Regions from separate parts of the Enterocloster sp. HCN-30185 genome, predicted to be linked through region 2. Evidence: riboswitches for the same ligand, from Rfam matches in the RefSeq annotation. Region 2 holds a riboswitch; the other holds the start of a gene.

Region 1 (15,370 bases), on a different contig from region 2:
ATTATCAGCCGTGATCCGGATTCCCCGGCTCTCATACTTGGGAAGAAATTCCTCTACCCAGTCTGCATGCTTGCTTATGGCATCGTTAGAACGGATATCCTTTCCCTCTGCCATGTATTCTCCCAGCTCTGCCAGCTCGCTCTTTAATCGGGAAGGCAGCACTGCCAGACCCATAACCTCGATCAGGCCGATATTTTCCTTTTTAATATGGTGCAGCTCCTGATGGGGATGATATACGCCCAGAGGAAATTCCTCTGTGGTAATGTTATTGCGCAGCACCAGATCCAGCTCATACATATTCCCGTTTTTGCGGGCAATGGGCGTAATGGTATTGTGAGGCTCTCCCTCTGTTTCTGCGAATACAAAGGCCGCCTCATCGGTATAGCTGCGCCACATCTTCAGCACATGGTCACCCAACTCAATGAGCCTGTCGCTGTCCATACACCGCAGACGCAGCACAGACATGGGCCAGAATACGATTCCCGCCTCTACATCCTCATAGCCTTCCATGGTGAAATGCCGCTCAATGGGCGCCTTTGCCATGGCAAAAGTATAGTGACCGCCCTGAAAATGGTCATGGCTTAAAATAGAGCCGCCCACAATGGGAAGATCCGCGTTGGAACCCAGAAAGTAATGGGGGAACTGGCGGATAAAATCAAACAGCTTCTTAAAGGTGGCTTTTTCAATCTTCATGGGAACGTGCTCGCCATTAAACACGATGCAGTGTTCATTGTAATACACATAAGGAGAATACTGGAAGCCCCACTGGCTGTCATTGACCCGGATCGGGATCACACGGTGGTTATTGCGGGCCGGATGGTCAGCCCGTCCTGCATATCCCACATTTTCCATGCACAGCTGGCATTTGGGATAACCGCTCTGTTTTGCCTTTCTTGCTGCTGCAATGGCCTTTGGATCCTTTTCAGGCTTTGACAGATTGATCGTAATATCAAGAGTGCCGTAGCGTGTTTGTGCCGTCCATTTCATATCCTTTGCGATGCGGTATCTGCGGATATAATCGGAATCCTGACTCAGCTTATAATAGTAATCCGTAGCAGCCTGGGGAGATTTTTCATAGTGTTTCCAGAACTCTGCCGTCACTTCGCTGGGTCTTGGCATCAGACAGTTCATAAGCTTTGTATCAAAAAGATCTTTGTATACAACGCTGTTCCCTCCTAAAAGCCCCTTTTCTGCCGCATAATCCAAAAGAGTTTTTAAAATTTCCTCCAGCTCCGGTTCTTCTCCCTCTGCCTTCGGCTCTTCATATTCATTTATCCTCAGCACATCCAGGATCTGGTTTCTGGCATAAACCGCATCCTCCTCTTTCAGAAGTCCCGTTTTCAGCCCATAGCTTACCAGATCTTTGACTGCTTTACTGATCATGTCTGTAACCTCCCTGTGATTTTTTATTGAAAAGACGGCTTTTTTAACCAGAAAACCGGCCTGACTTTATACCTCTATTATAAAAGGAACGCTTCGGTATGACAATGTCATTTTTTTCTGTCATATTACAATTTTTATGGATTTTTCGGTTTTAATGAGTCAATTTTTGCTTATTTAATGCAATGCCGATCAGATTACAGATTTTTTATCACATTCCCGATCCGTTTTAACACCAGACCGCCTAAAAGCCCTATGGCTGCCCCGGCAGCGGTTCCTGCAAACAGCAGCACGGGAAGATAAGAAAACACGCCAAAGGTTTTGACCACATAAGCCGCCATCAAAAACTGGCCTATATTGTGAAATACGCCTCCCAGTATGCTCACTCCCACCATATCAAAAAGAGAAAAACGGCAGCAGATCCACATAACAAGCAGGCTTAGGGCCGCTCCAGCCAGGCTGAACAGAATGGAGGACATTCCCCCAAAGGCAAAGCCGGAAAGAAGGATCCGGGCAAGGCTGATCCATACTGCCGGCCACAATCCCAAAACATAAAGGGACAGGATCGTCACCAGATTTGCAAGTCCCAGCTTCACCCCCGGCGCTCCCAGATAGATGGGAAGAATACGTTCAATATAGCCGAATACAAAGGCAAGAGCAATCAAAAGTCCATAAACCGCCACCCGGCGGGTTCGTATATTCATACAGCAAGTTCCTCCTTTACAACCGTTCTGTTTGTATGATAAAATAAACGGGAATCTAACATCCACGCAAAAAGGAGTGTATCTGACTATGAAGCAAAACCACCTCATGAAGCATAACCTGGCAGGCTTCATCCTTATGGCAGCCCTGTCTCTGGTATTTATAGCTGCTTCTGGATCTATTTACCAGCTGCTTCGGGGACCTGTTACTGTAAACCAGCCGGAATTTCCTTTAAAGGACGGCCAGTATTCCTATGACAGCGAATTTGACTCCAAGGGTTTTTATAACCATGTGGAGCTGACCGTTGAAAACGGCATCATCACTGCCTGCAGCTGGGACTGCTTCGGTGAGGACGGCATTGGCAAACAGCAGCTCTCTCTGGACGGTCTGTACATCATGACCGAGGACGGCCCCACATGGAAAGCCCAGTCGGAAGCTCTGGCTGCCTATGTGATCGAGCATCAGACGGTAAGCCAGCTGGCAGATGAAAACGGCTATGCCAAAGATGCCATTGCTTCTGTAAGCATCAATGTATCCGGCTTTATCAACGGGATCAATGAGTGCTTAAAGCAGGCGGCAGCCTGATGGCCCGCACTTCGGCAGCCGGAAGGAGAACCTGTTTTTTAATAATCGTTCTGCTTCTTCTGGCCGCAGTCCTTATGGGATATCAGTATCTTTTCCCTGCTCCCAAAGGCCAGACGGCTCATATTTTTGTGGACGGAAAAGAGGCTGCTTCCTTTCCTTTAAATAAGGATCTGGAATACAGGGTTTCGGGAGCAGACGGCGGAACAAATCTTTTGATCATCCAAGACGGACAGATCTGGTGTCAGGAGGCCGACTGTCCCGATAAAAACTGTGTCCGGCAGGGAAAAAAACAGCTTTCCACCGATACCATCATATGTAAACCCCATAAAATGGCTGTAACGATCACAGGAGAGGAATAAACTTCCTCTCCTGTTTTTTATCCCTCTGGTATCCGTATCACAAAAACAGTTCCATGGCTCTCTCTACAGCCCCACTGTCCTCTATAAACAGCTTTACGATCCACCCGGCTGCCATCACACAGGCTCTGTGGAAATGAATGAGCAGGCTGTCAAAGGCCAGGCCAAACAGAACCCCCGTTGCAAACCGCCTGCCATTTTTGCTTTCATAGGATGTAAAAAGCTGTAAAAAACCGTCTGCTGTCATAGGAAGCATAAAAAGGATCATCAGCCGCAGCTTCATATCTCCCCATAGAAGGATCAGAGGTATCCCGGCGATCATGCCGGCCAGCTCCCCCGTACATCGGGCACAGATAGGAAACGGTTTTCCGTTCCAGTAAAAGGAACGGTCCGGACGGGCATGACAGCCAAAAAAGATCCGAAGGAAACGCCCCATCCTCTTTTACTCCTTACATTCCGCCAATCAGCGCTGCCGTAGCAATGGACATAACGAATACACCTACATAGATGAGTATGGTAAGGATCACGGATACCAGTGCTCCGATGCCTGCCACTTTCGCCGTTTTGGGCTTTTCATCTCTCCATACCAGAAATAAGACCAGGCCTACCACCGGAATGCAGCATCCCAAAAGGCCCCACAAAAAACCGCCTCTGTCTTTTGGATTTTCCACCGTATCGTCGTATCTTCTGTCTTCCATATGATTTCCTCCCTTTTTCTCAATATTATACAGATTTCTTGCTTAATCGGCAAGATACCTTCGCTTTAAGCTTTCTCCCCTACAGCGACAGTCCTCCCCTTGCTCTTGCTCTGCGGTCACAGATCGACTGGATCACAGGCACCAGGAAAATTGCCACAATTCCCCCTGCAAACCCATTATTGTAAAGATTCACGCCTCCATAGACGATCCCCACCTGCAAAGCCACAGAGGAATGGAGATACCCTGCAATAAGTCCCGCCACGACTCCGAATTTTCCCGCAACCGGCGCCAGCGTGGTCGAAAGAAGAAGGGCCAGAATGGGAGACGGATCATTGATATTCCATTTTTTGGTAAAGCTTGCAAGATATACGCCAAACATAACCGGTGCTATATTCCGTATATGTTTTCCCGTAGAGCTGAAGCCCACGATCGTAAGGATACCGCAGATTGTAGGCCCGTTCATATCTCCGCCTACCATGAGCACAAAAAAGGTGGCAAACAGGCCATTGATCCCCATATTAAAGACCGTAGTTGCCCCGCCCTCAGCCTTAAAAAAGTCGGCTCCCGCCAAACCTGGATCTGCCAGGATCCGGCGGTAGGATTCCCACAGCGTCTTTCCTCTCACAGCAACTGCTGCTGCGATCATAGTTCCGAAAAACAAGGACAAAAGCACTGCAAAGAGTTCCTGGTTGCCCTTGGACCAGATCAGCCTTGATTCAATCCGGATCCCAAAGGATTTTTCCAGAGATACGACCACCGTAGCGATAATCCCTGCTGCAAAACCTACGTTATAAAGGGAATATCCATTGTGCGCATAGTGGACATGGGTACTTAAAGGCGGGAGCACAAAACCAATGCTGATCCCCACCGCCAGAGAGATCAAAACTCTGGCATAGACCGGCAGATGGCCGATCTGCATGATCTGCGTCATAATAGGCGAAAGGCTGGTTCCGTAAAGGCCGATATAAAGATACCGGTGAAAGGATGTCTTATGATATCTGGAATACAGAAATACACCTGCCAGAATGGCCCAGATATTCATAATATTCTTTCCGAACAGCGAAAAGCCGAACATGAGAAACACTGCCGTGATCGTATGGCCGCTCATTTCCATTTTCAGGAAATAAATCATCGCCAGACTGATCAGCGTGATGATTCCTGCATTGATCATGGCTGCTCCGATTCCGCCTACGGCAAAGTAATCCGTGATCAGAAGATCGGGTTCTATGACAATGCGGATGAGCCCCTTAAGGATATCAGGAAAAGGCTGGACCACAAGGCCAATCACAATAAAATACAGTGGAAACAGGGATAAAATAAGAAATTTTCCCTTCCGGGTCAGTGTTTTCATTTCATGAAAATGTTCCAGGTGGTGTTTCACGCCATCCTCCTTTTTACATCAATCCGGTTATCATTCAGTGTCGTAGCCTCCATATCGGAAAGCCTCTCATGGTTCAGAGCATTAAATAAAAGAACCGAGCCTGTCTGAGAACTGCTGTAAATGCCGGAAACAGCAGCCGTTCCCTTTGCAATCCGGTCTGTGATCACCGCCCGAAAGTCTACCTCGGCCAGATCGTTCCATGCAGTAACCATATCTCCCTCCCGGACTTTTCGTTCTGCGGCATCCAGGGGATGGAGCATCAGGGCAGCCGGCCCCCGCTTTTGTACTAAATCCCTGCGCTCCAGAAAAATAGAATTTAAGGTATGGGAATCAGGTATGCTGATCAGGCTTAACGGATACGCTCCGCCGTAAGGTTCCTTATAGCAGGGCACAGGTTCCTTTTCCTCCTGATTGACAATCCGAAGCTTACCGGAAGGCGTTTTAAAATGGCCATGATCCCCAAAGGGCTGACGTACTGTGCCATTTTCCCGCAGAAACTTCCACTGTTTTTCTGTAAGTTCCAAAAGCCCCTCTTCAGGATGGCTTAAAAGCTCCTCTAACATTTCTTCCTCGGTACGCTTAAAAAACGGCTCTTCAAAGCCCATGGCCTCTGCCAGAAGTCCAAAGAGCTCCCAGTTGCTTTTGCACTCTCCCTGAGGCTCAACCAGTTTTTTTGCTACGCTAAAGGTCCGATAGCCATATGCCCTGAAACAGTCGGTCTGCTCTACGGAAAAGACTGCCGGAAGAAGGATATCTGCATAGCGGGCCGTATCGGTGAGAAACCGCTCATGTACCACTGTAAATAAATCCTCCCGCATCAGCCCCTTAAGAATCGCCTTCTGATCACACACAGAGCCCACAGGATTGCCTCCATAGACGAAAAAGGCCTTCACTGCATCCTCTCCTTCTGCCGTAAGCGCCGAACCGAGACAGTTGATGTTCACGCCAGGCCCTGAAACCTTCCTGAAATTCGGTCTTGTAACACGTTTCGCATCCACGAAGGGACCGCCGTTATGCTCCGCTGCGCAGATACCGCCGCCCGGCTTTCCCCAGGCGCCTGTAAATGCAGATAAAACCGTGATCAGGCGGGAGGTCATTCCTCCGTTTCCATATCTGGAAAAGCCGCTTCCCAAAAGAATCGCCGGAGCTTTGGCCTGTCCGAAGAAAAGAGCCAGCCTGCGGATGTTTTTTTCAGGTATGCCTGTGATCTGTTCGGCCCACTTTGGAGTGCTTTTTCTCACAATCGGCAAAAAAGCCTCATAGCCCTCACACCGTTCTCTTAAAAACACCTCATCTGCCAGCCCTTTTTCCTCCAGCACATGCATCATGGCAAGAGCCAGTGCTCCGTCTGTACCGGGACGGATCAGAATCGTTTCGTCACAGTAGGCGTCCATTTCTCTGGCGCAGGCTTCAATAAGGAGCACTTTTTTCCCGGCAGCCCTTGCTTCCTTTAAAACGGGCATCACATGGAGGCGTGTGGCCTTTACATTGCTGCTCCACACCAGGATCAGATCACTGCTTTTTAATTCCTCCGGCTCCAGGCAGGGGGTCTGCCCCATGACAGAGGCATATCCCATTCCTTTTGCATTGGCGCAGAGTCTTAAAATAAGTGGGCGTGCTCCCAGACGGTTAAAAAAGGCATCCCCGCACTTTCGCTGGATCACGCCCATAGTGCCGGAATAATAGGACGGAAGAATCGCCAACGGGCCATTTTCCCTTATGATCTGCCGAAAATGTCCTGCGATCTCCCTTACCGCCTCTTCCCAGGTGATAGGTTCAAACTTCCCTTCCCCCTTATTCCCAGTCCGTCTCATAGGAAAAAGGATCCGGTCCGGGCTGTTGACGGACAGCTGATACTGCTGCATTTTTTTACAGATCAATCCTTTTGAGGCCGGATGCTCCGGATCCCCGGCCACCCCTGCCACGCGCCCGTTCTCTATGGTGGCTAAAAGGCCGCAGGAGGCCGGGCAGTCATAGGGGCAGGTAGTCCTGCGGATATCAGTCATTCCATTCCTCCTACAGCATATGCTTCCTCAGATATGCGCCGTCCTTTGGGCTTAAGTAGGCCGGAGCAATATCAAATACGGTCTTGCAGCCCTTTGCGCCCTCCTTATTCATACGGTAGGCAGCTCTTGCATAGGCGGCAAGGACGGAAGCAGTAAACTCCGGATTAGAATCCAGCTTTAAGCTGTACTCGATCACATGGGAATGCTCATCCTTCATGCCTGTAGTTCCTGTGCGGATCACAAAGCCGCCGTGAGGGATTCCCGCATGATCTCTTAAAAGCTCTTCCTGGCTGATAAAATGCACCGTTGTGTCATAATCTGCAAAATAATTGGGCATAGTAACGATGGCTTCACGGATTGCATCCTGATCGGCTCCCTCTTCTGCCACTACAAAGCACTCTCTGGTGTGCTTCTGCCGTGTAGTAAGCTCCGGCTGGCTTCCGCTGCGCACTGCCTCCAATGCGCTCTCAACCGGAATCGTATACTGTCTCGCATCCCTTACACCAGGGATCCGGCGGATGGCATCAGAATGTCCCTGGCTTACGCCTCTGCCCCAGAAGGTATAGTCCTTTCCTCCGGGAAGGACCGCATCCGCATAAAGACGGTTTAAGGAAAACATACCGGGATCCCAGCCCACAGAGATCACTGCCACATGGCCGCTCTCAAAAGCGCTCCGGTCTACTGCCTCAAAATGCTCCGGAATCTTTGCGTGGGTATCAAAACTGTCGATCACATTAAAATACTTCGCCATTTCCGGTGTCTGCTTTGGAAGATCCGTAGCGCTGCCTCCGCAGATGATCATTACATCAATCTCATCTTTCATTGTGAGAATGTCATTAACTGAATATACCTTTACTCCCTCTGTCAGGAGAGAAAGGGACGATGGGTCTCTCCGGGTAAACACTGCCTTCAGTTCCATATCCGGATTGTGCTTAACTGCACACTCCACTCCCCTTCCCAGGTTTCCGTATCCAAGAATTCCGATTCTGATGCTCATAATTTTGTCTTCCTTTCTCTTAGGGTCTTTTAGCCGGATGCAGATATCCGTTCCGGCCACTGTAAAAAGTATACTATATGAAATTTTCCTTTGCAAGCGCAAACATTCGCGTAAGAAGCAGCCAGCCGGGGCGGTAAAAATACATCAGCTGCCAGAAACCCGCGCCAGTGAGTTTTTTCTCCCTTATAAGTTCAAACTTGGCCTTTAAGCTTCGCACATCCTCAAACCATACCTCATGGCGGATGCCGTACTGCCAGTAATGAAAATAGGGAGACTGTGCCAGCTCATCAAAATAGATCACAGAGCCATGGTCAATGGCCAGCTGTATGGCCTGGCGGGTATTTAATGTAACTGCCCGTGTGCGTCCCCGCTCATAAGGAAGGGGCCAGTCATATCCATAATTTGGAATGCCAAGGCTGATCTTTTCTGCCGGGATCCTGCTTAATGCATAATCCGCCACCCGACGGACCATATGGATGGGCGCCACTGCCATAGGCGGCCCCTGGGAATATCCCCACTCATAGGCCATAAGCATCACCCTGTCTGCCGCTTCGCCGATGGCCCGGTAATCAATGCCTTCATAGAGAAGCCCCGGCTGGTCATCGGAGGTCTTTGGCGCCAGGGCAGCACTGACAAAAATCCCCAATGCCCTAAACACCCCTGCACAGAGGCGGACAAACTCCGCAAACCGCTCCCTGTCACCGGCCGGCACATATTCAAAATCAATATCCAGTCCCTCATACTCCTTTTGCTCTATCACAGCCATCAGCTGCCAGACCAGCCGGCGCACGGCCCGGTCATTCGAAAGAAGCTCTGTGATCAGCCGGTTATTAAACCGCCCGTCCGGGCCCAGAGGCGTGAGTACCATCACCGGACGGACGCCCGCAGTCCGGGCGGACTGGATGACCGGCGTATCCTCGATATGAGGAGAGACCAGATCCCCCTCTGCCGTAAAACCATAGGAGAAAATGTAAATATCTGTAAGAAATGGCAGGGTTTCATCCAATGTATCCCGATCAATAAAAGGATAGGCATATCCAAAGGAATAAAGAAGGGGACTTCCGGCCCCTATACTGCCTTCTGCCCCCACATAAAGAGACTGGCCCACTGCCAGGCGGTAGGGATATTCCAGCTGGTTGGCCCAGATCAGTTCTCCAACCGGCCTTCCGGTTTTTGCGGCTATCTCATCCACTGTATCCCCTTCTTCTACTACATAAATCCATTCATCTTCCAGCATGTTTCTGCCTCTTTGCTTTTTGTAAAACTATATGCAGGCAGAAAGGAAGTTTTCCCTCTTTTCTTTCAGACCCCATTCCTGGCGCACAGGTCTGATACGCAGCAGTGTTCGCAGTCCGGCTTTGTCCTCGCACTGCAGACTGCTCTTCCGTGGAATACCAGACGGTGGCAGAAATCACTGCCTTCCTTTGGAGGAATCAGCTTCCAGAGAGCCATTTCCACCTTTTTAGGATCTTTTATGCCCTCTACCAATCCCATACGGTTCACCAGACGGATGCAATGGGTATCTGTTACAATGGCAGGCTTTCCAAATACGTCACCCATGATCAGATTGGCGCTTTTACGTCCCACACCCGGAAGCTTCAACAGATCATCAAAGGTTTCAGGCACCTGTCCGCCATATTGCTCTTTTAAGATCCGCATACAGGCGCTTATATCTCTGGCCTTGCTCCGTCCCAGGCCGCAGGGCCTTACGATCTCCTCAATCTCCTCCGGCGAAGCAGCCGCCAGGGCATCCACATCCGGAAACTTTTTGTACAGCTTCTCCGTTACAATGTTGACCCGCTCATCCGTACACTGGGCCGCCAGACGGACGCCTACCAAAAGCTTCCACGCCTGATTATAATCCAGGGTACAGGAAGCCTCCGGATAGGCTTTCTTCAGACGCTCGATCAGCTTTAAGGCCAGTTCCTTTTTCGTCATTTCCATATTTATCCAAATACCTTTCTTCCTCCCAGATACGCAGCATGAACCGGTATCGTATGAAGCTGTTCCGGAGCCGTTTCAAAGGGCGACTGCTCCAGGATCACAAAGTCTGCCAGCATACCGGGACAGATCTTTCCTTTTATCTTCTCCTCAAAGCTTCCTTCTGCCCCACGGATCGTATAGCTGTCAAGAGCTTCCTGCACTGTAAAAGCTTCATCTGGAAGATAGGGTCCTACATGATCCTTTATGGTAGTGCGGGTCACGGCACACTCCATAGAAGCCAGAGCGTCGGGCAGCTCCACCGGACAGTCCGTACCGTTGCTGACAGAAACACCCTGTTTCATAAGGGTTTTCCAGCTGTAGCTGGTCGATGCCAGTTCCTCTCCCACTCTGTCTTTTACAATATGATTATCATAATCCAGAAAAATACTCTGGGCATACACATGAAGCTTTAAGCGGGCAATCCGCTCAAGCTGATCCGGACGGGTAATCTGGCAGTGAACAATCCCATGGCGGTGATCCTCTCTCGGATGCTCCTTTAATGCCTTTTCATAGGCATCTAAAACACGGTCCAGACAGGCATCTCCGATGGCATGGACGGCTGCCTGCATTCCGTGCGCATTTGCATAGCCGATCATTTCGTCAAAAACCTCCTGGGAAAATACAGGGATCCCGCAGGTGGACGGATCATCCGCATAAGGGCGGCTCAGATACGCAGTTCTGGCTCCCAATGCTCCGTCTCCCAGCATCTTAAGAGGCCCGACCTTAAAAAGCTCTGTACCGCTGCCCGTAACATTTCCCGCCTCTACAAAAGCCTTAAGCTCTGAAAGCTCTGTGAAGTTACACTGTTCATAGACACGAACCGTAAGCTCTCCCTCTGCCTCCAGCTCCCTGTAGGCCTCATTCACAGTCTGCCACGGCACATCCCGGTACATGCAGTAGTCATCCGTCTGGCTGCTGGTAACACCGTAGGAATTTAAAGCCCTGCAGGCCAGACGAATCCTGTTTTTGATCCCTTCCTTATCCGGAACGGGAATTGCATGGTACACCAGATCCATGGCATTGTCAAAGAAACGGCCGTCCGGCCCCTCCTCATCCATACCGATACATCCGCCCTCCGGCTGGGGCGTATCCTTTGTGATGCCAAGCAGCTGTAATGCCTTTGTATTTACGACCAGACAGTGACCGCAGGCCCGGACCGCACAGACGGGCACGTCCTCTGATACCTGATCCAGATCATGACGGTCCGGCATCCGGTCTGCATCTGTAAAATAATCTTGATTCCATCCCCGGCCCATCAGCCATTCGCCCTCTGCGCAGGGATTCTCCCTGTAAAACTCCTTCAGGCACTGAAGCATATCCGCCAGGCTCTCTGTACGGGCAGCCAGCCGGGCAGAACACAGGCTGTTTCCGTATCCTAAAAGATGCATATGGCTGTCATTAAAACCGCTGCATACAAAACGGCCCTTAAGATCGGTACACACATCTCCCTCCCCGGCCAGTTTTAGAACGGATTTGCTGGAACCGGCAAAGATAAATTTACCATTTTCTACCGCAAAGGCCTCAGCCAGCGGAAGACTGCCTGTATAAACCTTTCCATTAAAATAAATATGTTTCATGGCACATTCTCCTTTCGTCAGTGCTTTTCTTCATAGAACAGGCAGGCATCCGGCTCTGCTGTTCCCTCTCCAAGATACCGTGCCTTATAATCCTTTAACAGACGGAAATAGTCCTTTGACAGCAGCAGGATCACAGCCACATTCACAAAGGTAGGAATGGCAGAAGTAATGTCTACCACGGTCCAGATAAAGCCCTGATTATTTGTCTTTACCAGATAAATCGTCCAGATAAGGCCCGGAAGCGCACGGACTGCGTAAAACAGCTTCAGCATCACTTTTTTCATGGGGCCTTCCTTTTTGCAAAGGTGCTCCAGGATTGACAGATAGTAGGTAAACCAGCCGCCGGAGGTGGTGACAGTAAAAATAACCATGATCAAAGCTAAAAGCAGGCTTCCTGCAGTACCAAAACTCTGGGAAAAGGCGCTTAATGCCAGAGTGCCGCCGTCTGTGCCGTTGGTCCAGTTTCCGCTTAAAAGCACAGAAACAGATGTGATGGAGCAGACTACAAAGGTATCAAAAAATACTTCAAAGGAACCCCAAAGTCCCTGTGCAACAGGATGGGGTGTTCTGGCAGAGGAATGGATCATGGGAGAAGTACCCCAGCCGGCCTCATTGGAGTATACGGAACGTGCCATACCTACCCGGATCATCTCACTGACTGCACAGCCGGCAAAGCCGCCGATGGCTGCCGTACCAGTGAACGCATTTGTTACAATGGCAGCAAACACAGAGGGCACTCTGGAAAGATTTGCCAGAATCATGCCAATTCCCATTAAAATGTAGAAAACGCTCATTAAGGGGACCAGCTTGCTGAACAAAGACGCAATCTTTTTGGTGCCTCCGTCCGTTACAATATAGGTCAGAACGCAAAGAGCCGCTCCCACCAGAATAACGCCCTCAATCTGAAAGCCTCCGATATTCACCGTATCCATTTTAAAGGCTCCTGCTACCACCTGGGAAGCAGTCAGCGTAGAGGAGGTTACAAAGAATGTAGAGAAAATACCTGCGCCGAAAATAACTGCCGGTATCAGCCACAGCTTTCCCCAGCGGCGCTCCTCTCCCAGTCCCCGCTCCATATAATAGGTAGGGCCGCCGTAATATTCACCCTTTTCATTGGTATGGCGGTAATAGCAGCCCAGCGTTACCTCTACCTGCTTCAAGATCATTCCAAGACAGGCAGACAGCCACATCCACAGCACAGCGCCAGGGCCTCCTGCCGCAACTGCCGTAGCCACACCGGCAATATTTCCAAAGCCTACCGTACCGCCGATTGCTGTGGAAATTGCTTCAAAGGAACTTAACATTCCCTTTGCATTATCCTCCTGCTTCTGGCTTTTTTTGTTTAAAATCGTGCCACCGGTATTCTTTAAAATCCAGCCAAAGCGCCTGAACTGAAAGAATCCGGAACGGACTGTGAAATAAATACCGGTAGAAATCATCAGTACGATTAACGGAAGCCCCCACAGGACGCCGTCTAACCAGTTGAGAAATTCGATCATTTTTATGATCCCCCTTTTCTTTTGTTTATGTACAGCAATCTATTCCACCTGGGCTCTGCCCGCAAAAAAGGAGCAGCGGTTTTTGCATCCCACTGCTCCATAAATCATCCATCCATGAAACAATAGCGCCTCCACCGTTTGGTGAGAGTGTGCAGCCTGTTCGACTGCACCCCAACATACTGCCTGCGAAAGCAGTACATTTCGGCGGCTCCTCCTTTCCCTGCTCTTCCCTGGCTTCGCTGCCTCCAAACAGGTACTGATAGTATCCGCACCTCTATTGCCGTACTCTTTTTGTAGTATCATAGCTGGTTTCACGCTGGCTGTCAACTGTTTTTGCAAGTTTATTTCTTCGGCCAAATTTCACTTGATACAATCTTTTTTTCGTCCTATACTAAAAAATCATATGTTTTATCCGGAGGTACACATTATGTCACTCACACCACCCATCACCATCCGCCCCGTTTCCACCGCTGACAGCCAGGCTCTCCTTGATATTTACCGTCCCTATGTGGAGCATACTGCCATTACCTTTGAATATGAGGTTCCCACTGCGGAGGAATTTACCCGCCGGATCCGCCACACCTTAAAGCGCTACCCCTATCTGGCAGCAGAAAAAGACGGACAGCTTTTAGGCTATGCTTATGCAGGCCCTTTTCATGAACGGGCAGCCTATGACTGGTGCGCTGAGGTTTCCATTTATATACGGACTGATGCCCGCGGCACAGGGATTGGAAAAAAACTCTATGAAGCTCTGGAGCACGCACTTACTGCCCAGAATATCCTCAATCTTTACGCCTGCATCGCATGGCCGGATAAGGAAGATGAATATCTTACCAGAAACAGCGCTGATTTCCACCGCCATCTGGGCTATGAACTGGCAGGAATGTTTAAAAACTGCGGCTATAAATTCGACCGCTGGTACAGTATGATCTGGATGGAAAAACAGCTTGGCCCCCATTCCGGCCATGCAGAACCCATTATCCCTTTCCAGGAACTGCTTCACCGGATGCCTGTTTAAAGCATCTTCTATTATGCATGATTTTGCACTTTGTCTTTTGAATATTGTATTCATGTTCTTTTTTTACAAAATACTGTCCGTTTTTACCGATTTGTGCTACAATTCTAACAGAACATTCCTGAAATGTTTTTCGTTGGGAATGCTGCCCGGTAAGCAGAGTGGCTTATGTGTTCTGCGGACCGAGGCGTCGCTACTATACAAGGGGAGAATTTGAAATGGCAAAAGAAATGATCGCAATGCTGCTTGCCGGCGGCCAGGGTTCACGGCTTTATGCCCTGACTCAAAAGCTGGCAAAACCTGCAGTTCCTTTTGGCGGAAAATACCGTATTATCGACTTTCCGCTGTCAAACTGCGTAAATTCAGGAATTGACACAGTAGGTATCCTGACCCAGTATCAGCCTCTGGTACTGAATGAATATATCGGAAATGGACAGCCCTGGGATCTGGACCGCCTTCACGGCGGAGTTCATGTGCTTCCGCCCTATCAGAAAGCCTCCGGCTCGGACTGGTACAAGGGTACAGCCAATGCAATTTATCAGAATATATCCTTTATTGAACGCTATGATCCCCAGTATGTGATCATCCTTTCTGGCGATCAGATCTGTAAGCAGGATTACAGCGATTTTCTCCGCTTCCATAAGGAAAAGAATGCGGAATTCAGCGTGGCTGTCATGGAAGTCCCCTGGGAGGATGCTTCCCGCTTTGGCCTGATGGTAGCGGATGAAAACGACCGCATCACCGAATTCCAGGAAAAACCCAAAAATCCTAAATCCAATCTGGCATCTATGGGTATCTATATCTTTAACTGGGATATTTTAAGAAAATATCTCATTGAAGATGAGGAAGATCCGGATTCTGAAAATGATTTCGGCAACAATATCATCCCTAATCTCTTAAAGGACGGACGCAGGATGTACGCCTACCACTTTGACGGCTACTGGAAGGATGTAGGAACGATCCCTTCTCTCTGGGAGGCCAATATGGAGGTTCTGGATCCGGAGCACAGCGGCATCAACCTGTTTGACGAAAACTGGAAGATTTATAGCCGTAACAGCGGTATGACCGGACACAAGATTTCAGACGGAGGCGTTGTAGAAAACTCCATGATCACCGACGGCTGCCGTATTGCAGGCACCGTACGCCACTCCGTACTCTTCATATCTGCGTTATGTCAAGAGAACTCTTGAT
Region 2 (15,370 bases):
AACGGAAATGCCCAGGACGCCGTAGGCGATACCATGAATGAAGGGAAAATACTGATTTATGGAAACATCGGAGACGCTGCCGGTTATGCCATGAGGGGCGGAAAAATCTATGTACAGGGCAATGCCGGATACCGCGCCGGAATCCATATGAAGGCTTACAAAGAAAAAATCCCCGTTATGATCATCGGCGGATGCGCGGGAAGCTTTCTGGGAGAATACCAGGCCGGCGGTATTATCATAGTTCTTGGACTTCACAAAAACGGCAAAAGCATTGTGGGAAATTTTCCATGTACCGGTATGCACGGCGGAAAAATGTTTCTGCGCGGAGACTGCGGAAACATACGCTTTTCAGAGCAGGTAACTGCAAAAACAGCCGGGGATGAGGATCTGGAGGAAATCCGTGAATATCTGTCGGAATATTGCGCGGACTTTGGGTATTCTCTTGACGGGATTTTATCTGAACCCTTTACAGTTATCACGCCAGACAGCAAAAATCCGTACAAACAGATGTACGTGGCAAATTAAAACAGAAAGCAGGTAAGGTTATGAAATATTCAAAAGAAGAGGTGCTCCAGTATATGCAGGAAGAGGATGTGAAATTTATCCGCCTGGCATTTTGCGATGTGTTCGGCAGACAAAAAAATATTTCCATTATGCCCCAGGAGCTTTGCCGGGCGTTTGAACATGGCATTGCCATTGATGCATCCGCTGTCGCCGGTTTTGGGGACGAAAGCCATTCTGATCTCTTCCTGCATCCGGATCCGGATACGCTGATGCCTCTTCCCTGGAGACCGGAGCACGGGAGGGTGGTAAGGATGTTCTGCAGTATTACCTATCCCGACGGAACCATATTTGAATGTGATACGCGCTCTCTTTTAAAGAAAGCGGTTCATGAGGCAGAGCAGGCCGGATATCAGTTCTTCTTTGGCGCAGAGCAGGAATTTTATCTGTTCCATCTGGATGAAAATGGAAACCCCACAAAAATCCCCTATGATCATGCAAGCTACATGGATATGGCTCCTGAAGATAAGGGTGAAAATATCCGCCGGGAAGTCTGCCTGACCCTGGAACAGATGGGGATTTTTCCAGAAAGCTCACATCATGAGGAAGGACCGGGACAGAATGAAATTGATTTTCGTTATTCCGATCCTCTGGCAGCCGCGGACAATTCCATGACCTTTCAGACCGTAGTAAAGACCATCGCCGGACTGAATGGGATTTTTGCGGATTTCAGTCCTAAGCCACTGGAAAATGAAGCGGGAAATGGCTTCCACATCAATATGTCTGTGAAATCCTCTGACGGCACAGACCATATGGACAGCATGATTGCCGGTATTCTGGATAAAATTTCTGATATGACTGTATTTTTAAACCCCACCGCTGATTCCTACAGGCGCTTCGGCTGCAATAAGGCTCCCAAATATATTTCCTGGTCCAGTGAGAACCGTTCCCAGCTGATCCGTGTTCCGGCGGCAATCGGAAGGTACCGGCGTGTGGAACTGCGTTCGCCTGACCCATCTGCAAATACATATCTGGCGTTTGCTCTTATGATCTATGCTGTTCTGGAAGGCGTACAAAACAATCTGGCGCTTCCGCCTGCTGCAGACATCAATTTATACCGGGCAGAAGCTTCTGTCCTTTCAGGCTTTGGTCAGCTTCCAAAAAACTTTGAAGCTGCCTGTGATGCTGCGGCGCACAGTGATTTCATTCTGAAATATATACCAAAGACCATATTGGATATCTACTGCGGACAATAGATTTTTAACAGGAGGGGTGAAAATGAGTTTAAAAGAGCGAACCTACAGTATCCTCATTGTGTCGGCAACGGATGTACTCACCTCTGCCTTTGCCGGCCTGCTTCCTGAAACCAGATATTCTCCTGTTCATGCTGTTTCAAGTATCAATGCCGCCAGACGTACGCTTACAGAAAAGACGTATGATTTTATTATCATTAATGCTCCTTTGCACGATGATATGGGCGTTCGTCTTGCTATTGATATTTCCAGCAGCAAGCAGTCAGTTGTCCTTCTTCTGGTAAAAAGCGATATTCATAACGAAATCCATGACCAGGCCGCAGAATATGGTGTATTTACCCTGTCAAAGCCAATCTCAAAGGCAACGATGACCTATGCCTTCAGCTGGCTGGAAAGCGCCAGGGAGCGCCTGAGGCAATTTGAAAAAAAATCTTTGTCCATTGAAGAAAAAATGGCCGAAATCCGCCTTGTCAATAAGGCAAAGTGGATTCTGATCAGCCAGCTTTCCATGAGCGAACCAGAATCCCACCGCTACATAGAAAAACAGGCAATGGACCGCTGTGTTACCAGGCGGTCCATTGCCGAAGAAATCATCAGAACCTATTCTTAAACTTTATTTTCTGAAAATAATATCCTCACGCCCGGGACCATTGGAAACCATGGTAATGGGCGTTTCAATTTCTTTTTCGATAAATTCAATATACCTGCGGCAGTTTTCGGGAAGCTCCTCGTAGTTTTTAATACCGCGGATGTCGCATTTCCAGCCCGGAAGCCTGGTAAACACCGGTTTTGCCTTCTCCAGCTTTGCAGTGGTCGGGAACTCTCTTGTGACCTCTCCATCGATTTCATAACCGATGCATACGGGAATCTCATCCAAATATCCCAATACGTCCAGTACGGTAAATGCAGCCTCTGTGGTGCCCTGAATGCGGCAGCCGTATCTTGTCGCCACTGCGTCAAACCAGCCTACTCTTCTTGGGCGTCCCGTAGTGGCTCCGTATTCGCCGCCATCGCCGCCCCGATGCCGTAACTCTTCCGCTTCCTCTCCAAAGATTTCGCTGACAAAGGCGCCTGCGCCTACTGCGCTGGAATATGCCTTCACAACGGTTGTGATATTTTTAATCTCATAGGGTGCAATGCCTGCACCGATCGCGCCATAGGCAGCCAGGGTTGAGGAAGAGGTAACCATGGGGTAAATTCCATGATCCGGATCCTTTAAGGAACCAAGCTGTCCCTCTAACAGAATGTTTTTTCCTTCTTTGATGGCATGATACAAATAGGAGGATACGTCGCATACATAGGGGCGGATCATCTCCCGGTAGCTGATCAGCTCATCAAACAGTTCATCCGCATTCAGGAGGGGTTTATGGTAAAGATGCTCCAGAAGCACGTTTTTGATTTCACACACTCTCTGGCATTTTTCTCTTAACAGTTCCTCATCGAACAGCTCGCTGACCTGAAAGCCAATCTTTGCATATTTATCCGAATAAAAGGGAGCAATGCCGGACTTAGTGGAACCAAAGGATTTTCCAGCCAGGCGGGCCTCCTCATAAGTATCAAACAGCACATGGTAGGGCATCAGGATCTGTGCACGGTCTGAAACCAGGATATGGGGCTTCGGCACTCCCCGGTCTACAAGGGACTGGATTTCCTTGATCAGATACGGAATATTTAATGCTACTCCGTTTCCGATGATACTTGTAGTATGCTGGTAAAACACGCCGGAAGGAAGCAGGTGAAGGGCAAATTTTCCATATTCATTGATAATGGTATGACCTGCATTGCTTCCGCCCTGAAAGCGTATGATAATGTCAGACTCTTTCGCCAGCATATCCGTTATTTTTCCTTTTCCCTCGTCTCCCCAGTTAGCTCCTACGATTGCTCTAACCATTGCTTCAATCCTCCTTGGGCTGCTGCCCTGATTTAAATATCCCGCAGCATAGCGGGATCTCACATAAGTTCTCTTTTACTCTACTACAAGCTTTCACATAAGTAAAATGATTATTTATTATGTGCGGCATAAGTAAACCTTATACCATTTAGGAAGATTCTGCCATTTCGTCAAACAGATTTAAAAGCTTCCTGCCTGCCAGAGAAATCAGGCTGTTCTCACCCGTAACAACACAGATGTGGCGCAGAGGCATTTTCTCCTTAAAATCCAGCTCAAACACTTCTCCTTTTGCTATGGCATCCTTTGCAAATCCGTCCATGACGCAGCCTACGCCCATATTCCGCTTTGCAAACTGAACGATCATATCGCTGGTAGCAAGCTCAAACTCTGGCGTCAGTTCCATTCCTTTTGCAGAAAGAAACGCGTCCATAAAGGCTCTGGTACTCGTGTTTTTTTCCAGAAAAATACAGGGCATACTTCCAAGAATACTGTAATCCAGCTTTTTTCCTTTCAGTTCGCCAAAGCTGTCTCCTGCAATAAAAACCGTTCCAATCGGTTTTACCATCATCGAATGAATGGTACTTTTGCAGGAAAAAGGCGTTGTCACTACGCCAAAGTCAATTTTTCCTTCCTCCAGGCTGCAGATGGTTTCTGGTGTGGGGGCATTGGTTACGGTAACTTTGATCCGTGGGTACTCTTTGTGAAACTGCTCCAAAAAAGGCAGAAGAAAAAACTGAAGTGTCATATCGCTGGCTCCGATCCGAACCTCTCCCATATCCATATCCAGCATTCTCTCCAGCATCCTGCCGCCTTCCAGAAGCTGTTCCACGCCCGTTTTCACATAACGGAATAAAAGCTCTCCTTCCCTTGTCAGCCGGATGCCCTTGGAGGTACGCAAAAAAAGCCGTGTGCCGGCCTCTTTTTCCAGCTGGCGCACGGCCTGGCTTACCGCAGGCTGGGAAATACACAGCTTTTGGGCAGCCGCTGTCAGGCTGCCCGCTGTGCATACATAATAAAATACTTTGTAATATTCCAGATTGATATTCATGGTCTTTGAAGCATTTTTATACATTGATCTCCGCAGTCATACCAAGTGCTTCTTTATTGGCCTCCAGTACAGGACGGATCACTTCCTCAAGGAATTCTTCCACCTGTCTTGGTGCACGGCCTACATACCGGGAAGGTTCCATGGCCTTTTTAAGATCCTCTAAGGACAATCCGAATGCAGGATCTGCTGCAATCAACTCTAACAGGTTGTTGTCTCCGCCCTGCTCTTTTACATTCTTTCCTGCCTCCATGGAAAGCTGACGGATGCGCTCATGGAGCTCCTGTCGGTCTCCTCCTGCCTTTACAGCGTCCATCATAATGTTTTCCGTAGCCATAAAGGGCAGCTCTGCCATCAGATGCTTTTCGATGACCTTAGGATATACCACCAGTCCATCCACTACATTTAAGTACAGATCCAGGATTCCGTCCACCGCCAGAAAGCCCTCTGGAATGGACAGACGCTTATTGGCAGAATCGTCCAGCGTACGCTCAAACCACTGGGTAGAAGCTACCAGCATAGGATTCATCATATCGCTCATTACATAGTTTGCAAGAGAAGCAATCCGTTCGCTGCGCATGGGATTCCTCTTATAAGCCATGGCGGAGGAACCAATCTGATTCTTCTCAAAGGGCTCTTCCACTTCTTTTAAGTGCTGCAGCAGACGGATATCATTGGAAAACTTGTGGGCGCTCTGGGCAATGCCGGCCAGTACGCTTAAGACACGGCTGTCTACCTTTCTGGAATAAGTCTGTCCGGATACGGGATAGCAGCCCTCAAAGCCCATCTTTTCCGCGATCCGCTGATCCAGTCTGCGGCAGCGCTCATGATCGCCGTCAAAGAGTTCCAGAAAACTGGCCTGTGTGCCTGTAGTTCCCTTGGAGCCTAACAGGCGCATGGATCCGATAAGATAATCCAGATCGTCCAGATCCAGCTTTAACTCCATCATCCAGAGGGCTGCCCTTTTTCCTACAGTAGTAGGCTGAGCCGGCTGGAAATGGGTAAATGCCAGAGTGGGCAGATTCTTATATTTATCCGCAAACGCTGCCAGCTCCGCCAGTACATTCAGCAGCTTTCTGCGGACCAGCTTTAATGCCTCTGTCATAATGATCACATCGGTATTATCTCCTACATAGCAGGAGGTAGCTCCCAGATGGATGATGCCCTTTGCCTTCGGGCACTGGGTGCCATATGCGTACACATGGCTCATCACATCATGGCGCACTTCTTTCTCACGGGCCTTTGCCACATCATAGTTGATTTCATCTGCATGGGCCTTCAGCTCATCAATCTGCTCCTGGGTAATATTAAGGCCTAGCTCCTTTTCTGTCTCAGCCAGAGCAATCCACAAGCGTCTCCATGTCTTAAATTTCATATCCGGTGAAAAAATATACTGCATCTCCCTGCTGGCATAACGCTCTGAAAGCGGGCTTACATACGTATCATGATTGCTCATGTCTTATCCTCCATCTGTTTGTTATAAGTTTTATATATAAATATGCTATGATTCAGAAGAAATTATAATACTTTCTTATTTTGAACACAAGACAGACAGTCATTAAAATTCCTAATAAATCATCTCTGCCCTTCTAATCATCACAGGCTTCCTCGTGAATCCGAAAAAATACTATGCGCCCTTCTTTTAAAAACAGGGAAATCCCCTGCTCTGTCCGGCTGGCGTTCTCTTTCTCCCTGCGAAATTCTTCTTCATAAAAGGGATGGATTTCTATGAATGCGGGCAGGCTGTCTATACGGATTTCTGCTGTGCGGTTTCCAGACTGCCAGTCCTTTGCCGAGGCCGTCTCCAGACAGATACAGACAAATATAAGCATCCGAACCCCCAAACGCCCTTTTTTGTCTTTTTCCTGCCGCTTTTCGCGCTGCCTGTTTTTTCTTACAGCTTTCCATCTGTATACGGCCTTTTTACGTCTTCTTTTTAAACAGCGGTTCCGTTCTCTTTTGTTCATGGTTTCCTTTCCCACGCACTCCTGACTGCATTATAGACGTAAATCCGCCTGACTGCAACAAAAAAATCTCCCTGAAGCTTCGAAAGCTGTATCTGCTCTCCAAATGCTCAGGGAGATTTTCCGTCTGTCCTCCGGTTTTAAATGATTTTATTTACCGGTTTTGTGTCTCGGCTGTGGACTCAGATTCAGTTGTATCCATTATATCCCTTTTTATGTCCTCTACGCCTTTTCTCACATCATCTGCAATCCCGTCCATGACCCCTTCCCCGGTGGTATCTGTTTCAGACCGGGATGTGGCGTCCGTATTTTCAGTTTCATTTGCGGCTGCGCCCTGGTCTGTCTCTGTGCTGTAGGAGGCAGAGGTTCCCGGTGTTCCCGAAGAAGCTGTAGGCTGCTTGGAATCTCTGCTGCCGCATGCTGTAAGGGATGATGCAAGCACGGCAATCAACAGTACCATCATAACAGGTCGGATCTTTTTCATCATACATTCTCCTTTCGTGCTCCAGGCATCGTTTTCTGTCCGGTGCCCTATTAAAAAAGTGTATCCAAACCTTACGTTCAGATACACTTAGTATAAGCTCCCAAAAAAGTTTTATTCCTGTTTACAGACCGATCACATCTGTCATGGTATAAAGTCCCGGCTGTTTTCCGGCCAGAAACTTTGCCGCCTCTAAAGCTCCTTTTGCAAAAATGGCTTTTGAATAGGCCGTATGGCTGATCGTAATAACTTCATCCTTTCCGGCATAGATCATATCATGTTCTCCTACGATCGAGCCTCCCCGTACAGAGGAAATACCGATTTCTTTTCCATCTCTTTTTTCGTGGATACTGCTTCTGTCTGTTACGAAATGATACAGACCGCCCATGGCTTCATTCACCGCTTCTGCCATCGCAAGAGCAGTTCCGCTGGGAGCATCCTTTTTCTGGTTATGGTGCTTCTCTACGATTTCCATATCAAAGCCCGCATTTCCCAATACCTTTGCCGCGTCCTGAATCAGCTTTAAAAGCAGATTTACACCAAGAGACATATTGGCAGAGCGAAGAACCGGAATCCTTTTGCTGGCATCCTCTGCCCTTTTTAACTGTTCTTCTGTAAGTCCTGTGGTACACAGCACCAGAGGAAGCTCTTTTTCCAGACAGTAATCCAAAAGTTCGTCCACTGCCTTTGCAGAAGCAAAATCCACCACTGCGTCCGCAGCCTCTGTACACTCTCCCAAAGAGGCATATACCGGATAATCATAATTTTTTTCCGTATTCAGATCAACGCCCGCAGCGATCCGGATTCCGTCCATTTCCTGTGCCATGGCGGAAATCACCCGTCCCATAGCGCCGTTGCAGCCGTGCATGATAAGATTGATCATTTTCTGTGGTATCCTTTCTTTACTGAGTCTTCTTTTGGCAAGGCCCAGGACTCTTTTCAAACGTTTTATGCCAGAATGCCGTATTCCTTCATGGCCTTTTTAAGAATTTCCTGATGCTCCGGCTCCATCTCGGTCAGAGGCATGCGCAGCGGTCCTACTTCTTTTCCCATCAGGTTCATGGCGGCCTTTACGGGGATAGGATTTACCTCACAGAACAGGGCGTTAATTAAAGGAATCGCCTCTAACTGCATCCGGGCGCTCTTTTTTACATCTCCTGCAAAATAGGAGGCACAGATTTCATGAGCCTGTGAAGGAGCCACATTGGAGAGAACAGAGATAACGCCCTTTCCGCCTAAAGATAAAAGAGGCACGATCTGATCGTCATTTCCTGAATATACGTCGCAGTTTCCATCGGTCAGGTTCATCAGCTGGGCAATACCGGAAAAATTGCCGGTAGCTTCCTTTACACCCACTATATTGTCTACTTCACGGCAAAGAGAAGCAATGGTCTCAGGCTGGATATTTACACCGGTTCTTCCGGGAATATTGTAAAGGATCATGGGTATTTTTACTGCATCTGCCACAGCAGTAAAATGAGCCTTGAGTCCCTTCTGGGTCGCCTTGTTGTAATAGGGAGATACAACCAGGATACCGTCTGCCCCCCTTTCCTCGGCCTCCTTTGACAGGTAAATGGCGGTCTGTGTACAGTTTGAGCCTGTTCCTGCCACAACCGGAATTCTCTTTTTGGTCACATCACAGATAAAGCCGATCACATCCAGATGCTCTTCATGGGTCATGGTAGATGCCTCTCCTGTGGTTCCGCAGGCAATGATCGCATCGGTACCGCCTGCGATCTGCTCCTCTACGATCTCCTCCAGCTTATCGTAATTTACTTCTCCGTTTTCCTTAAAAGGCGTAATCAGCGCAACGCCAGCTCCTTCAAAAACAGCCATGCTTATCTTCTCCTTTTTTACAGTCTTATTTACCATCAGTAAATGCGCATGATAAACAAAGTGTACATATCCCGCACCGGTTTTCGCCCCCGTACCAGCGAAAAAAGAAGGGCTGAGGTAAATGTTTCAGCCCTTCCCATACAAACCCGTTCTTACTGCGGATACATATCTTCTGGTAGCTCTCCATCCACCTGGATGACAGTCACAGGATTCTTCATCCTGCACCCAGAAACGATCCTGCAGGATAACCGCTCCTTCGGCGCTTTTCCCTTTCACGGCTTTTCTTCTGTGCCTGCCACATCCAAACCGATATTCATGATCAGCGCAGCCTCTACTCTGTCTATAGTCTTATCCTATCATCATTAAAAATAGATGTCAACAGGGAACTTACTCAAATCGCGTCTGAAGCTTCGTCACCTCATCCACCCATTCATCCAAAGCCGCCGGATAAACGGTTCCTGTCATGATCAGCTCGGCCTCCGACTGTCTTGCCTGGCCGATCAGGGCGCACAGCTCCTCCAGGGTGAGAATCCCTTCATCCAGGATCCCCAGGATCTCATCCAGGATCAGGATATCGCATTCTCCGGTTACAAGAACCTTTTTTGAAAAATTCAGCCCATTGCGGATATTGATCCTGGCTTCCTCTTTTTCCTCTTCAGAAAGCTGATCAAAAACCACAGGAGATTTTTCAAAACGGAACAGTTTAAATTCCGGTTCCAGACGTTTTAATACTTCCATGTTGTCGGAATCCATAGAACCCTTTAAAAACTGAACCATGATCACATTTTTTCCATGGATCAGGGCGCTGATCCCTCTTCCCAGAGCGCTGGCCGTTTTCCCCTTACCCGGTCCGCAGATCACCTGTATCGTACTGTCTTTCATCATCATGCACCTCATACTGCCTTCCGGACACCTTCCCTATGTGTGTCTGGAACATCAATTCACAACACACACTCTAGCACAATATAAGAAATAATGCAAATATTTCTTATATTTTCCGTAAGGAAATCGTAAGAGAATTTATTGATCCGACTCCTCGCCGCATTCCAGCTTGCTGATAGAAACCTCGTATGCCACCCTCTTTTCACACTCTGTCTCGCTGAGCTTTTTTGTATATTCCCTGCTCTGGACTCTTCCCCAGATACGGACTCGGGTGCCTACCGTAAAGCCGGAGGCAAAGCGGGCATTTCTTCCCCAGCTGATACAAGGTATGTAATCTGATTTTCCATAAGGACGGTTAACTGCCAGCAGAAGATCTGCAATCTCTCGTCCAAGAGGGGTTTTTCGGTAGATCGGAGGCTTGCATATGTAACCGTCCAGGAAGATCTGGTTGGTTCTGGTGTAATCCGTAAATTCATCCAGAAAACGAATCTCTCTGGCAAAAACAGACAGCATCAGGCGGTTTTTTACACCCTCATGGCGGTTATAGGACCGGAACTGCCCCACTGCCTCGATGGTGCTCCCCCGCAGATCCTTATGGACATCCATAAGACGTTCCGACACCATAAGCGGAATTACATCGGCCTGTTCGCTGAGACGGTTTACCGACAGATCCACCATGTAAAACCCTTCGCCAAATACCTCGTGGCTGAAGGAGAACTCCGATACGATTTCTCCGATCACGCTCACCCTATTGTTTTCAATCATTTTTTCTGCCATTGTACTTCTCCTCTTCTTTTCCAATTTCACTCCGGGTTACAATTTTCCCGTATGCACATAATCAATCTATGCAATTATAACCAGAAATAGACGGAAAACAAAGGCCTATTCGTCGCATCAATTCGACAATTCAGGAAAATAACGTCGATTTTAGCAAAAAAATCTGTAAAACGCAAAAAATCTCCCGGACTCTGGAAGAATATTCCAAAAATTCCGGGAGAACTGTCATATTTTATTTAAAAAATAAATTTTATTTTTTGAAGGAAGCTCTCTTTCGTAAAAGAGGATCCAGGATCTTTTTACGGATACGCAGGCTCTCCGGGGTTACCTCCAAAAGCTCGTCTGTATCAATAAAGTCCAGGCTCTGCTCTAAACTCATGATCTTTGGCGGAGTCAGCTTTAAGGCCTCATCTGCACTGGAGGAACGGGTATTGGTCAGCTTCTTTGTCTTGCAGACATTGATCTCAATATCCTCTGCCTTGGGGCTCTGTCCCACAACCATACCGGAATATACCTTTACGCCCGGCCCGATAAAGAGGGTTCCTCTCTCCTGAGCATTAAACAGGCCGTAGGTAATGGCCTCACCGGCCTCAAAGGCGATCAGAGAGCCGGTAGGACGGTAGGATAAGTCGCCCTTGTACTCTGCATAGCCGTCAAAAATTGTATTTAAGATACCATTTCCCTTGGTATCCGTCATAAAGTCGCCGCGGTAACCGATCAGGCCTCTGGACGGGATAGAAAATTCCAGTCTGGAATAGCCTCCGGCTGCCTGGCTCATGCCCTGCAGGGCGCCCTTTCTGGCTGTCAGCTTCTGGATCACCACGCCGGTATACTCCTCAGGAACATCAATATAAGCAAGCTCCATGGGCTCTAATCTGCGGTTGCGCTCATCATAGTGATAAAGCACCTCTGCTTTACTTACCGCAAACTCATAGCCCTCGCGGCGCATATTTTCGATCAGGACCGACAGATGAAGTTCACCGCGTCCTGATACCTTAAAGCAGTCTGCAGAGTCTGTTTCCTCTACACGGAGGCTCACGTCTGTATTCAGCTCGCGGAACAGACGGTCTCTTAAATGACGGGAGGTGATATACTTTCCTTCCTGTCCGGCAAGGGGACTGTCATTTACCATGAAGTACATAGCAATAGTAGGCTCAGAAATCTTCTGGAAGGGGATTGCCTCCGGGTTCTGTGGAGAGCAGATGGTATCCCCGATATGGATATCCGCAATACCGGAAATGGCAACGATGGAGCCGATTTTTGCCTCCTGAACCTCCACACGCTTTAAGCCGTCAAATTCATAAAGCTTACCGATCTTGATTTTTTTAAATTTGTCAGGATCGTGATGGTTTACCAGCACACACTCCTGATTCACCTTAAGGCCGCCGTTTTCCACCTTGCCGATACCGATACGGCCTACAAACTCATTATAGTCAATGGTACTGATCAATACCTGGGTGTCCGCATCCGGGTCGCCTTCCGGTGCGGGAATGTGGTTTACAATGGTCTCAAAGAGAGGTCCCATATCCACCTCTGGATCGTCAATATTAAATTTTGCAAAACCGGCTCTTGCAGAAGCATAGATAAAGGGGCAGTCCAGCTGTTCATCGGAAGCATCCAGATCCATCATAAGCTCCAGCGTTTCGTCGATCACCTCTTCCGGACGTGCTTCCGGACGGTCGATCTTATTGATGCACACGATTACGGACAGATTTAACTCCAATGCTTTCTGAAGCACAAACTTGGTCTGGGGCATGGGGCCTTCGTAGGCATCCACAACCAGAACAACGCCGTTTACCATCTTAAGCACACGTTCTACCTCGCCGCCGAAATCGGCATGTCCGGGAGTGTCGATAATATTGATCTTTGTATCCTTATAAAATACAGCTGTATTTTTTGACAGAATGGTGATGCCTCGCTCACGCTCAATGTCATTGGAGTCCATGACGCGCTCCTGAACCTCCTGATTGGCTCTGAATACGCCGCTCTGCTTTAACAGCTGATCCACCAGAGTGGTTTTGCCATGGTCTACATGGGCGATAATGGCAATATTTCTTACATCTTCTCTTTTCATCTTCATAGTGATCATTCTTCCTTATTTATGCAGAAAACTTATAGATTTAGTCACGGTTTTATAGTATAGCATTGGTATCTTAAGATTGCAAGACCCAAATCCAGGTGCATTTTAAAATACGATCAGCTCTCCCCGGTTCATGCCGTAGTACAGTTCTTTTCCGGTGCGTATCCTCGCCCGGCCGTTGGTCCCTTCTGTGATCTTGGCCTGGAAGCAGTCCTTTACGGCAACCGGTACCAGAAAATCAAACTCTGCCTTATCGGAATACCTGCTTTCCAGAGTATCGATCCCCTCCTGGGCCGCAATATACTGGATCTTTCCCACGCTGTTGTAGTCGGCTGTGACCTCCAGCTGCACTCCCAGCTTTTTTTCTACAACCGAACAGTTTAAAAGCGCTTCTTTTACAGCACCGGAATAAGCTCTTACAAGGCCCCCTGTCCCTAAAAGTGTACCTCCGAAATACCGGGTAACTACTGCACATACATCGTGGAGTCCCTCTCCTGCCAGCACATCCATCATGGGCTTTCCCGCCGTCTGGGAGGGCTCGCCGTCATCGCTGCACCGAGCCGTCTGAGCCCGTTCTCCTATAATATAGGCGTAGCAGTGGTGCCTTGCATCCCAGTATTTCTTACGGACCTCCTCAATAAAGGCAAAGGCTTCTTCCTCCGAAGCCACGGGACGGATCTGGGCAATAAACCGGGACTTTTTTTCCACCAGCTCCCCATCTGCGCCCTCATATACGATCTTGTAGCTTTCTACCACTTTTCTCTCTCCTTTTCCCTTTTTTTCAGAAACTGCACCCACATTTTCCTTATTTTTCTTCTGTTTTTTATCATAATATAGTTAGGCTTTCATGGCAAGCCATATTTATGCCTTTTCAATTCCATAAAACTGTTGTATAATTTAATCGTCTGCCAAATGCCTCAGGGCTTTGTCATACGGGGGGAACTTGTTGTAAAGGAGAAACTATGAATTACGGAACACATGAGTCTGAGCGCAGGCTTAGGGCTCTCCAGTCAAAATCGGCCAAATATACCTCAAAGCTGTTTTTTAACATCTTTAAGGCTTTTTTTGTATTGTTTCTTTTTCTGGCCATCGCAGGCACTGCCATCGGTTTCGGCATGGTAAAGGGGATTATCGACAGCGCCCCTTCCGTAGACCTTATGAACATCCAGCCGGATCGCTTTGCCACTACCGTTTATGACATAGGCGGCAATCTCACCGACACAATTGTAACCAGCGGTTCCAACCGTGAATCTGCTGCCTATGAGGAACTGCCCCAGGATCTGATCGATGCCTTTGTAGCCATTGAGGATTCCCGTTTCTGGTCCCATAACGGTATCGATATCCGTTCCATCGCCAGAGCGGTCAACGGCCTGATCAGCGACGACTATGCCGGTGGCGGAAGCACCATCACACAGCAGCTTATCAAAAACAATATCTTTGCCGGCGGTATGGAAACCAGCTGGGGAGCCCGTATTGAACGAAAGCTCCAGGAGCAGTATCTTGCCGTACATCTGGAAAAAAATTCCGGCATGTCCAAGGAAGAAACAAAAAAAGTCATTATTACCAATTATCTCAACACCATTAACCTGGGCTATAATACTCTGGGTGTAAAGGTGGCCGCACGGCGGTATTTTAATAAAGAAGTATCTGATCTTACCCTTTCCGAATGTGCGGTTCTCGCCTCCATCACGAAAAATCCCTCCCGTCTCAATCCGATCTCCGGCGCCGAGGCTAATGCCGAACGCCGCAGCATTGTCCTTCAATATATGTATGATCAGGATTATATCGACAAACAGGAGCTGGAAGAGGCGCTGGCAGACAATGTGTATGAGCGGATCCAAAACGTAAATACAGCCGCACAGGAAACAAACTCCCATTTCAGTTATTTTACCGATGAGCTGGTCGAACAGGTCATTGCCGCTCTTATGGGGGAGCTTGGATATTCGGAAAGCCAGGCGAGAAATCTTCTTTATGCGGGAGGACTTAAAATTTATACCACACAGGATCCCAAGCTTCAGGCCATTGTGGATGAGGAGATCAACAATCCGGAAAATTATACTGCTGCCAAGTATTCCGTAGAATACCGTCTTTCCATCACACATACGGATGGGACAACCGAGCATTTTTCAGAAGAAAATTTAAAATCCTACCACAAGTCTGTATTGGGAGATACGGGCTATGATGGCCTTTATCCAAGCAAAGAAGCAGTCCAGGAGGATATCGAACGCTACAAAGCATGGCTGATCAAGGATGGCGACACCATTATCGGAGAACGCCAGAACCTGATTTTACAGCCTCAGGCGTCCTTTGTACTGATGGATCAGCGTACCGGTGAGGTACGGGCCCTTTCCGGAGGACGCGGTGAAAAGACCGCCAGCCTGACCTTGAACCGTGCCAGCAATGTATACCGCCAGCCCGGTTCTGCATTTAAGGTAATCACTGCCTTCGCTCCAGCTCTTGACACCTGCGGAGCCACCCTGGGAACGGTTTATTATGACGCTCCTTATACGATTGGAACAAAAACCTTCCGTAACTGGTGGGGTTCCGGGAAAGGCTTTGTAGGCTATTCTAATATCCGTGAAGGCATCATTTACTCCATGAATATCGTAGCAGTGCGGGCCCTGATGGAAACCGTAACGCCCCAGCTTGGCATGGAATAC

Evidence for each region. Region 2 has a riboswitch for lysine ahead of dapA (4-hydroxy-tetrahydrodipicolinate synthase). Riboswitches for the same ligand answer to the same signal wherever they lie in the genome.
Region 1: it holds a riboswitch for lysine, as region 2 does, so the genes downstream of both, WKT10_RS10295 (alanine/glycine:cation symporter family protein) here and dapA (4-hydroxy-tetrahydrodipicolinate synthase) in region 2, are expected to answer to the same signal.

Annotation. Positions count from the first base shown of each region.
Region 1 is NZ_JBBKBT010000008.1:76,905-92,274, forward strand. It holds gene galT (UDP-glucose--hexose-1-phosphate uridylyltransferase) at 1-1,383, opposite strand, end outside; gene WKT10_RS10240 (Gx transporter family protein) at 1,578-2,084, opposite strand; gene WKT10_RS10245 (hypothetical protein) at 2,173-2,667, shown strand; gene WKT10_RS10250 (NusG domain II-containing protein) at 2,667-3,026, shown strand; gene WKT10_RS10255 (DUF2085 domain-containing protein) at 3,064-3,459, opposite strand; gene WKT10_RS10260 (zinc ribbon domain-containing protein) at 3,473-3,721, opposite strand; gene WKT10_RS10265 (DUF1576 domain-containing protein) at 3,801-5,072, opposite strand; gene WKT10_RS10270 (molybdopterin-containing oxidoreductase family protein) at 5,099-7,108, opposite strand; gene WKT10_RS10275 (diaminopimelate dehydrogenase) at 7,119-8,105, opposite strand; gene WKT10_RS10280 (glycosyl hydrolase family 18 protein) at 8,179-9,342, opposite strand; gene WKT10_RS10285 (endonuclease III domain-containing protein) at 9,408-10,043, opposite strand; gene WKT10_RS10290 (amidohydrolase) at 10,052-11,665, opposite strand; gene WKT10_RS10295 (alanine/glycine:cation symporter family protein) at 11,683-13,164, opposite strand; lysine riboswitch at 13,280-13,449, opposite strand; gene WKT10_RS10300 (GNAT family N-acetyltransferase) at 13,592-14,182, shown strand; partial or broken gene WKT10_RS10305 (glucose-1-phosphate adenylyltransferase) at 14,398-15,339, shown strand; partial or broken gene WKT10_RS10310 (glucose-1-phosphate adenylyltransferase subunit GlgD) at 15,336-15,370, shown strand, end outside.
Region 2 is NZ_JBBKBT010000004.1:279,196-294,565, forward strand. It holds gene WKT10_RS07125 (glutamate synthase) at 1-525, shown strand, start outside; gene WKT10_RS07130 (glutamine synthetase family protein) at 546-1,757, shown strand; gene WKT10_RS07135 (ANTAR domain-containing response regulator) at 1,780-2,364, shown strand; gene WKT10_RS07140 (adenylosuccinate synthase) at 2,368-3,645, opposite strand; gene WKT10_RS07145 (LysR family transcriptional regulator) at 3,794-4,693, opposite strand; gene purB (adenylosuccinate lyase) at 4,710-6,146, opposite strand; gene WKT10_RS07155 (hypothetical protein) at 6,280-6,657, opposite strand; gene WKT10_RS07160 (hypothetical protein) at 6,809-7,138, opposite strand; gene dapB (4-hydroxy-tetrahydrodipicolinate reductase) at 7,260-8,018, opposite strand; gene dapA (4-hydroxy-tetrahydrodipicolinate synthase) at 8,084-8,971, opposite strand; lysine riboswitch at 9,140-9,313, opposite strand; gene WKT10_RS07175 (cob(I)yrinic acid a,c-diamide adenosyltransferase) at 9,359-9,856, opposite strand; gene WKT10_RS07180 (single-stranded DNA-binding protein) at 9,992-10,630, opposite strand; gene typA (translational GTPase TypA) at 10,881-12,710, opposite strand; gene WKT10_RS07190 (YigZ family protein) at 12,816-13,466, opposite strand; gene WKT10_RS07195 (transglycosylase domain-containing protein) at 13,673-15,370, shown strand, end outside.